Regions from separate parts of the Thalassospira sp. CH_XMU1448-2 genome, predicted to be linked through region 2. Evidence: predicted binding sites of a transcription regulator. Region 2 holds the regulator's gene; each other region holds the start of a gene.
What was found. Region 2 encodes PhoB, which activates phosphate uptake and scavenging genes when phosphate is short. Its sites were predicted from a motif close to TNTCATAAAACTGTCA; they were not measured.
Positions count from the first base shown of each region.

Region 1 (3,285 bases), on a different contig from region 2:
ACGGCTCGGTTACATCGGAAATCAGAAGCGGGTTACGCAGATCCGGCTTGTCCGAACCGTATTTCGCCATCGATTCATCGAACGGAATACGCGGGAACGGGAACGGGGTAACATCACGACCACCGCCGAACTCGACAAAGATCTCATAGAGAACCGGCTCGATCGCGGCGAACACGTCTTCCTGGGTGGCAAAGGCCATCTCGAAGTCGAGCTGATAGAATTCACCCGGCGAGCGGTCAGCACGTGCATCTTCATCGCGGAAGCACGGTGCAATCTGGAAGTAACGGTCAAAGCCAGAAACCATCAGAAGCTGTTTGAACTGCTGCGGAGCCTGCGGCAGCGCATAGAACTTGCCCGGATGCATACGCGACGGAACCAGGAAGTCACGTGCGCCTTCCGGCGAGCTTGCCGTCAGGATCGGGGTCTGGATTTCAAGGAAGCCCTGTGCAGTCATTTTCTGACGCATGGCCGAAATGACCTTCGAACGCAGAACGATGTTCGAATGAACACTTTCGCGACGCAGATCAAGGTAACGGTGACGCAGGCGGATTTCCTCGCCATATTCAACGTCGCCAAAGACCGGCATCGGCAGAACTTCAGCCGCGGACTGAACTTCGATATTCGATGCATAAACCTCAATCTCGCCGGTCGGCAGATTCGGGTTGATGGTTTCCGCAGTACGTTTGACAACCTTGCCATCGACCGTGATCACGCTTTCGGCGCGCGCTTTATCAAGCGTTTCAAACAGCGGGCTGGAGATGTCGATCACGACCTGGGTGATGCCGTAATGGTCGCGCAGGTCAACAAACAGAAGGTTGCCGTGGTCACGCTTACGGTGAATCCAGCCAGACAGACGAACTTCCGCATCTGCGTCAGTCGCGCGCAGCGCATTACAATTATGTGAGCGATAAGGATGCATTGTCATTCCAGGTTGCTTTATATTTTGGGCCGCCAATTTGGCCGCAAAGGTGCATGCCAGACACGCGCTGTCAAACAAAAAACGCACCACAACAGACCCGTTCCGACAATTTCGGAACGTTTCGCGGTGATGTGTTCACTGCCGTTCATACGCGGCGTCAAAATTTCCGCGGTATAAAACGCTCTCGAAGGCGGCGCGTCAAGTGCCCGTCTTGCATATCACCGTCTTGCAGATCGCCAGTTCGTCACGATCCGACCTTGATTGCCTGCAAATCCTTGACCTTGGTAAAGCCGATCAGGGTGCCGGAGCCAAAGGTGATATCCGTCCAGTTTTCCACATCAAATTTGAAATGCGCCAGCGCGCATGTCGGATATTTGCGCGCCATTGCATCTCGGGCCTCGGCGTCCCCGGTCCCGAACAGTGCCTGCGCAAACATCTCGATACCGGGATTATGGCCGATAAACATCACCGACGTCGCGTCTTCATGGGTGTGATGAAGGCTTTCAAGCAACACGCTTTCACCGGCCATATAAAGATCTTCGCTATAGATCACATCGGCATGGGTGGCAAAATCGCGCCCCAGAAGACCAAGTGTCTGCACCGTGCGAGCCGCCGTCGAACACCAGACAAGATCAGGTATCAGGGCCTGCTCACGCAGGAAACGTCCCATAAATGGTGCCGCCTTTTCGCCACGACGGTTGAGTTCACGGTCATGGTCGGCCCGACCGGGGTCGGACCAGCTTGATTTTGCATGCCTGAGCAACAGCAACGTCTTCATGTCTTCGGTCTTTACAGCCATGAATGATGATCAAACGGTGTTCTTCCATGCCATATAGAAGCCTGCAGCGCCATCAGAAAAACTGACACATAAATTTAAGAAAATTGCACGGGCGCAAACAGTTATCCTATACTCCATTTGCAACCGGGAACTGTCGCATAAATTCAAAGACATTCCCTCAATCCGCAGGAGGCATAGCGTGACACACGCCGCTGCAGTTCAATCAAGCGCGATCACCATTGATTCGGAAAGCCGTTTCATAAACCGCGAACTTTCGTGGCTGGCTTTCAACAATCGCGTTCTTGAAGAAGCCCAGAATAGCGGGCACCCGCTGCTTGAACGCTTGCGCTTTCTGTCGATCTCGGCCAGCAACCTTGATGAATTTTACATGGTGCGCGTCGCAGGTCTCGTCGGTCAGTTACGCGCAGGCATGACCAAGGTCAGTCAGGATGGTATGAGCCCGTCCGAGCAGCTGCGCGCCATTACCTTTGATGCCAACCAGCTGATGCAGGATCAGCAACGCATATGGCGACAGCTTAGCCGCGAAATGGAACAACAGGGCATTTCGGTCATTGATCAGTCCGACCTGACCCAGACGGACCGCAAATGGCTTGACGGCTATTTCATGCGCGAAATCTTCCCGACCCTGACACCGCTTGCCATTGATCCGTCACACCCCTTCCCCTTCATTCCCAACCTTGGCTTTGCCATTGTGATGCAGCTGTTTGATCCGGCTGACGGGCACAATATGCGCGGCCTGATCCCGGTCCCGCAAAAGATCGGGCGCTTCCTGCGTCTGCCGGGTCGCAATGAACGCTATCTTCCGGTCGAACAGGCGATCTTGCTGTATCTTGGCAAGCTGTTCCCGGGCTTTGACATGATCGAACATGGCTTCTTCCGTGTTATCCGTGACTCGGATGTCGAGATCGAGGAAGAAGCAGAAGATCTGGTGCGCGTTTTCAAAACTGCCCTGAAACGTCGCCGTCGCGGCAGCATCATCCGCCTTAAGGTCAATGCGGCAATCCCCGAAGACCTGCTGGACTTTGTCATTGATGAACTTGATGTCGCCCTTGAAGAAGTCGTCAAGGTTGACGGTCTTCTGGGGGTTGTCGATGTCAAACAGCTGATCGATTCCGATCTGCATCATGACCTTTTGTTTGCCCCCTATGCGGCGCGTTACCCGGAACGTGTTCGTGACTTTGGCGGTGATTGCTTTGCTGCCATCAGCAAAAAGGACCTTGTGGTTCACCACCCGTTCGAAGATTTCGACGTGGTGGTGCAGTTCCTGCTTCAGGCTGCACGCGACCCGGATGTCGTCACCATCAAGCAGACCCTTTATCGTACCTCGGAAAACAGCCCGATTGTCAAAGCCCTGATTGCGGCTGCCGAGGCCGGCAAATCAGTTACCGCCATGGTCGAACTCAAGGCCCGCTTTGACGAGGAAGCCAACCTGCGCTGGGCGGCTGACCTTGAACGTGCCGGCTGTCAGGTGGTTTATGGCTTCCTTGACTGGAAAACCCATGCCAAGGTGTCGCTGGTTGTCCGCCGCGAAACCCACGGCCTTAAAACCTATGTCCATTTCGGGACC
Region 1 is NZ_JAYMEA010000002.1:93,460-96,744, reverse strand. It holds gene aspS (aspartate--tRNA ligase) at 1-919, opposite strand, end outside; gene WA318_RS07760 (SixA phosphatase family protein) at 1,164-1,718, opposite strand; gene WA318_RS07755 (RNA degradosome polyphosphate kinase) at 1,897-3,285, shown strand, end outside.
Region 1: WA318_RS07755 (RNA degradosome polyphosphate kinase) is a predicted target of PhoB. The motif match lies at 1,781-1,796, and genes of this name have one in related genera.

Region 2 (3,285 bases):
CTGTGGGCAGACAGCCCGGAACGTGCCTTTGTCGAGAAAACCTCGGCTGCGATTATGGTTTTGCTGGCCTTCCTGATCCTGATGAATGGATTGGCTGTGTATCTGCGCAAAAAATTTGAACGGAAGTGGTAAAATGGCTGCTGTATCCCAGAGCGCAATGACGGCAGAGCCGTCGGTCTCAAGCCCGAAAATGACGGCACGTGACCTTAATCTTTTCTATAGCGATAACCAGGCCCTGTTTGACGTCAATCTTGATATCGTTGAACGCCAGGTCACCGCGCTGATCGGTCCGTCGGGCTGTGGCAAGTCAACCTTCCTGCGGTGCATGAACCGCATGAATGACACCATTGATGGTGTCACCATCAATGGTGAAGTGACCCTTGATGGTCGTGACATCTATGACAAGCGCATCGACGTTGTTCAGCTGCGTGCACGTATCGGGATGGTGTTCCAGAAGCCGAACCCGTTCCCGAAATCGATCTATGACAACGTGGCTTATGGACCGCGTATCCATGGTCTGGTCAATTCGCGTGACGAACTTGACGAAATCGTCATGACCTCGCTTGAACGTGCGGGCCTGCTCAAGGAAGTCAAGGATCGTCTGCAGTCACCGGCAACCGGCCTTTCCGGTGGTCAGCAGCAACGCCTTTGCATCGCGCGTGCGGTTGCGGTCAGCCCTGAAGTCATCCTGATGGATGAGCCGTGCTCGGCACTTGATCCGATTGCTACGGCAAAGGTCGAAGAGCTGATTGACGAGCTGCGTTCGAACTACACCATCGTGATCGTGACACACTCCATGCAGCAGGCTGCACGTGTATCGCAGCGGACCGCATTCTTCCACCTTGGCAAGCTGGTCGAGGTTGGTGAAACAGATCAGATATTCACCAACCCGAAAGACGAACGCACCAAGGGTTACATTACCGGTCGCTTCGGTTAAGCAGCGACACGAGGAGCACGCATAAATGGCTGACGACAAAACACATATCGTAAGTTCGTTCGACGAGGAACTGACCCGTCTGAACAACATCATCTCGCAGATGGGCGGGCTTGCAGAAAGTCAGCTGATCTCTGCGATCCGTTCGATTGTCAAACGGGATTCCGAACTGGCTGAAAAAGTCATTCTGTCGGATCACCGTATCGATATTCTCGAACAGGAAGTTCAGGATTTCGCCGTGCGTCTTCTGGCCTTGCGCCAGCCGATGGCAGATGACCTGCGTCAGGTCGTGACCGCACTCAAGCTGTCAAACGATCTGGAGCGTATCGGTGATCTGGCGAAAAACATCGCCAAACGCGCGCAGGTTCTTAACCAGATTCCGCCGATCCGTCCGGTTCAGGTGATTCCGAACATGGGCAAGCTGGCGCAGGAAATCATCAAGGACGTTCTGGATGCCTATATCGAAGGCGATGCCGAAAAGGCCGAGCGTGTCTGGGCCCGCGATCAGGAAGTCGACGATATGTACAATTCGCTGTTCCGCGAATTGCTGACCTACATGATGGAAGATCCGCGCAACATCACGGCATCGACCCACATGCTTTTCATCGCCAAGAACATCGAACGTATTGGCGATCATGCAACCAATATCGCCGAGACGATCTATTACCGGATCAAAGGCGAAGACCTGCCGGCAATTGACCGGCCAAAAAATGATGCAGCGAACTTTGCTGTCGTCGAACCGAATGAGTGACACTGGAGCATAGGAAGATGGACCCAACGGTTCTTATCGTCGAGGACGAAGCTGCAATCGTAACCATGTTGCGCTACAACCTCGAACGTGAGGGGATGCAGGTAGTCGAAGCCGGTGACGGTGACGAAGCGTTGAAAATCCTTGCGGAAACGCATGTCGATCTTGTCCTTCTGGACTGGATGTTGCCGGTAATGTCGGGGATTGAAGTCTGCCGCCAGATCCGTCGCAAGCCCGAAAGCCGCGATTTGCCGGTCATCATGGTGACCGCACGTGGCGAAGAAGGCGATCGTATCCGTGGTCTTGATACCGGTGCTGACGACTATGTCACCAAGCCGTTCGCAATTGGCGAGTTGCTTGCCCGTATTCGTGCGCTGCTGCGTCGGTCCGGTCCGGCGCAACCACAAGGGCAGTTGGTCTATTCCGATATCGAAATGGATCTCGCAGCACACCGTGTCAGCCGCAACGGCAAGGCCATCCATCTTGGCCCGACCGAATTCCGTCTTCTGCGCTATTTCCTTGAGCATCCGGGGCGTGTGTTCTCCCGCGAGCAGCTTTTGAATGCTGTTTGGGGACCGAATATTTATGTCGAAACCCGCACGGTTGACGTTCATATCCGTCGTCTGCGCAAGGCGCTCAATGATGTCAAAGGCACCCGCGATATCATTCGTACGGTTCGTGCCGCCGGTTATGCGCTGGATTCAGAAACCGCTGCCTGATCTCTGATCTGAGCAAAGATCATCTACCCGGTTTCAGAAAAAACAAAACCCCCGTTGCCAATGGCTGCGGGGGTTTTGCCTTTAATGATCGTTTTCGGGCTTTGTCTTGCGTGCCCGACCTGAACTTGTCGAGGTTGTTTTCTTGGCCGTTGCGGACTTTACCGGTGTTTTACGCGTCGGGGTCTTCTTGGCGGCAACCCTGCGCGTTCCCGTTTTCTTTGCCGGGGGCTGTGATGCCGGTTCGGGTTTGTTTTCCGACCTGGCATCTGCTTTGGATTTGGTTTCCGCAACTGATGCCGGTTCTGCTGCCACGGGGGCCTCAGGAACCTTTTTCCGCTGGGTCCGTGGGGCCAGTTCGTTCATCAACAGCATGTCGGCACGGCGGAACTTGGCGATTTCGGCGTCGATATCTTCCTGTGGCACATCACAGGCCGACAAGACGTGATCCGAAAGCCGAAGGCCGGTTTCAAGTACTTCAGGGATGGCCGCATCTGCACCGCTACGAGACAGGGGTCCGATATGGGTGATGTCCTGGGCACGGGCAAAGATTTTCAGATGCGGATAATGTTGCCGCAAAAGCGCAACGGTCTTTTCAGTCGCATGCGGATTACCCATGGCAACAACGGCAATGCGGGCCTCGTCGGTGTGAGCTGCCCTGAATGTTTCCGGGCGTGATCCATCGGCAAAGAAGACAGGTAGTCCCTCGGCACGACCCCGTGAGACCTGTTGGGCGTCGCTATCAAGAACGATAAAGGGAATGTTCCGGGTTTTAAGAAGGCGCGCCAGAACGCGACCAACACGGCCACTGCCAATCACCAGAACATGTTGATGAATTCCGTCTGTTTCATCCGAAATCGGACCAAGCTGGTCGTCTTCCTTGGGAT
Region 2 is NZ_JAYMEA010000001.1:888,597-891,881, forward strand. It holds gene pstA (phosphate ABC transporter permease PstA) at 1-132, shown strand, start outside; gene pstB (phosphate ABC transporter ATP-binding protein PstB) at 134-937, shown strand; gene phoU (phosphate signaling complex protein PhoU) at 963-1,685, shown strand; gene phoB (phosphate regulon transcriptional regulator PhoB) at 1,703-2,401, shown strand; gene WA318_RS04025 (cation:proton antiporter domain-containing protein) at 2,483-3,285, opposite strand, start outside.

Region 3 (3,285 bases), on a different contig from region 2:
ATCGGTTACGATCAGTATTTTCATGCAGTCTTTCCAATTGGTGCATCATTGCGTTTTTTTGATGCACCTGATGTGGAGCTGCCCGTGCTATGGGCGATGCGGAACATGGAAATCAGTTTGCCAAGACCCAGTGACGGGGCGCTTGATGCATCGCGGCCCGGATTGGAATGGCTCATCGCCATCTGGCGCATTTCTGCCCAGTGAAGCAGTTCAAGTTTGCCGTTCATGTCTTCGACAAGGGCCGTGCAGCTTTCGACCCAGTCACCGTCGTTGCAATACAGAACATCCCCGATCATGCGTTTTTCAGCATGATGGATATGCCCGCATACCACGCCGTCGACCTTGCGTTTGGCAGCTTCGTGGGCAACAGCATTTTCAAAATTACAGATGAACTGGACCGCGTTCTTGACCCGGTTCTTCAGATAGGCCGACAGTGACCAGTACCCATATCCGAGACGGCGGCGGATGCCGTTGTAATAGCGGTTCAGAACGATGGCGAGGTTGTAGGCCGTGTCCCCAAGATAGGCGAGCCATCTTGCATATTTGACAACACCGTCAAATTCGTCGCCATGAATGACCAACAAACGTTTGCCGTCGGCCGTTTCATGGATATCGTTCATTTTGACATCGACATGCCCGAAGGTCATATCAACAAATTCGCGGGCAAATTCATCATGGTTTCCGGGGACAAAGATGACTTTGGCGCCATTTTTTGCCTTATCCATGATTGTCGTGATAACAGCGTGATGACTTTCCGGCCAATACCAGCTTTTCTTGAGCCGCCAGCCATCAATAATGTCACCGACCAGATAGTAGGTGTCTGCTGTTACTTCATTGAGGAAATCCAAAAGAAGATCTGCCTGACATCCACGTGTCCCCAGATGGACGTCTGAAATCCAGACCGTGCGGTAATGCGGTTGCAGCGTCATCGCTGTCATTGCCGCTCCTCCGTATCCTGCCAAAAGGATGGCTGGAACCCGGCATTTAAAGGTGCCGAATACTGTCCTCAACCAGTATCGGTTTAGAATAAAAAACGTGACAACATAACCCGTTCACAGAAATTTCGTCGTTCTGTAAAGCAACTGTTACATATTTTCTTTCATATGGTGTTTCGTATGTATGATTTATTTCGGTTTTATTTCGGAAGTATGTTCTGAATGGCTCATGCCGATGTAACTGTGATCTTTAATCCGCGTGCGGGCGGCAATAAACAGCGATTCCTGTCGAGTATTTTGCAGCACGCGGGGATCAAGGTTGAATTGTTACAGACCACCCATCCGGGCCATGCACGCGAGCTGGCCCGCAAGGTGCGCGCCCATCAGCGGCTGTTTGTGGCGGGTGGTGACGGATCACTGAACGAAGCACTTAACGGCTTGCTTGACGCCCAGATCGAGGGACATGAAGTCCCGCCACTTGGGGTGATCCCGCTGGGGACCGCAAATGTTCTGGCCGTCGAGGTTGGTCTGGAACGCAAGGCAAAGGCGATTGCCGACTATATCAACAATCCCGGTCAGGTCTGGATACGTCCGGGGCTGGTCAATGGACGGGCGTTCTTCCTGATGGTTGGCATGGGGGCAGACGCCGATACGGTTGCCAATGTATCGCTTAAGCTCAAACGCCTGATCGGCAAGGGGGCCTATGTCCTTGAAGGTCTGCGCAACATCATCTTTCCACATCACCGGGATTTTGAAGTCAATATCGGGCGGGAAAACTATCGCGTGGCTGGCGTGGTTGTTACCCATGCCCAACATTATGGTGGCGAGTTCATTATTTCCCCATCCGCCAAGCTGACCGATAACGGTTTTGACGTGGTGCTGATGCCTGGCAACGGTATTGGTGCGCTGTCGCGATACGGGCTGGCACTTACACTTAACCGGTTACACGAACAAAGTGATGTTTCGGTTGTGCGTACAGAACGGGTCACCATCACCAGTCATTGTGGGCCAGCGCCAATGCAAATTGATGGTGAGAGTGCAGGAAAGCTTCCTTGTGAAATCAGTTTGTCGCCTTATCCGGTGCGTCTGATGGTGCCGCAAGCCTATGCACGCGCTGCTGGTGGTATGGTCGATTCAGGCAATCAGCCCCTTCAACTGACCAAGGCTTAAGCCAACAAAGCGGGGACACAGAATTGACGCATCCCGGCCGGTGATCGCCGGGATGCTTTTTTGTTTGTTGTTCAGATCACCTTGCCGTTGTCAGGGGGTGACCAAGGCCAGACATTCCTCGAAATTGCCGAGGAACGTGTTGGCGTCATCAAGGTCAAAGGTGATTGGTGGCTTTATCTTGATGACATTGTCCATCGGGCCGTCGGTCGAAATCAGGATGTTGCGATCCTTCATCATATTGGCAATCTGCCCGGCCTTTTCGGTTGCCGGTTCCTTTGTTTCAAGGCTGTGTACCAGTTCGATCCCGATGAACAGACCTGCACCGCGAACTTCGCCGATCAACGGATTTCCTGCCGCAATTTCACGCAATCTTGCCATCATATGATCGCCGACAATGCGTGCATTCGCCTGAAGACGTTCATCACGGATAACATGCAAAACTTCACGCCCGATGGCACATGACACCGGATTGCCGCCAAAGGTGTTGAAATATTCCATGCCGTTGTAAAACGCATTTGCGACCTCGCGGGTGGTAATCACCGCACCAAGCGGATGGCCATTGCCAATCGGTTTGCCCAGCGTGACGATATCGGGCACCACGTCTTGCAGTTCAAAGCCCCACATGTGGCTTCCGACGCGACCAAAACCGACCTGGACTTCATCGGCAATGCACAGACCACCGGATGCACGAACGGCCGCGTAGATGTGTTTGAGATAACCGTCAGGCAAGAAGATCTGCCCGCCACATCCAAGAACAGATTCCGCGATGAAAGCAGCAGGCGGGCGGCCTTCGGCCTCAAACGCGCGAAGCTGATCAATCGCCAGATCGGCGTATTTCCTGCCGCATTCGGGATCATCGGAACGGATCGGTCCGCGGAACCCGTCGGGCATCGGACAGATTTTGACATGATCCGGGCATCCTTTGCCGCCCTTGCGATTGAACTTATAGGGGCTGAGATCAATGAGCGACGTCAGGTTGCCGTGATAGGCATGATCAACAATCAGCATTTCGCGGCGACCGCTATAGGCCTGTGCAAGACGGAGGGCCAGATCATTGGCTTCACTGCCCGAATTGACAAAGAAACAGACCGAAAGCGGATCAGGGAAGGTTGCGACCAGCTCGTTTGCATAATTGACGATATTGTCATGCAGATAACGGGTGTTGGTATTGAGTTCGGCA
Region 3 is NZ_JAYMEA010000003.1:500,436-503,720, reverse strand. It holds gene WA318_RS14850 (glycosyltransferase family 4 protein) at 1-24, opposite strand, end outside; gene WA318_RS14845 (UDP-2,3-diacylglucosamine diphosphatase) at 21-938, opposite strand; gene WA318_RS14840 (diacylglycerol/lipid kinase family protein) at 1,158-2,105, shown strand; gene WA318_RS14835 (aminotransferase class III-fold pyridoxal phosphate-dependent enzyme) at 2,196-3,285, opposite strand, start outside.
Region 3: WA318_RS14840 (diacylglycerol/lipid kinase family protein) is a predicted target of PhoB. The motif match lies at 1,128-1,143, and genes of this name have one in related genera.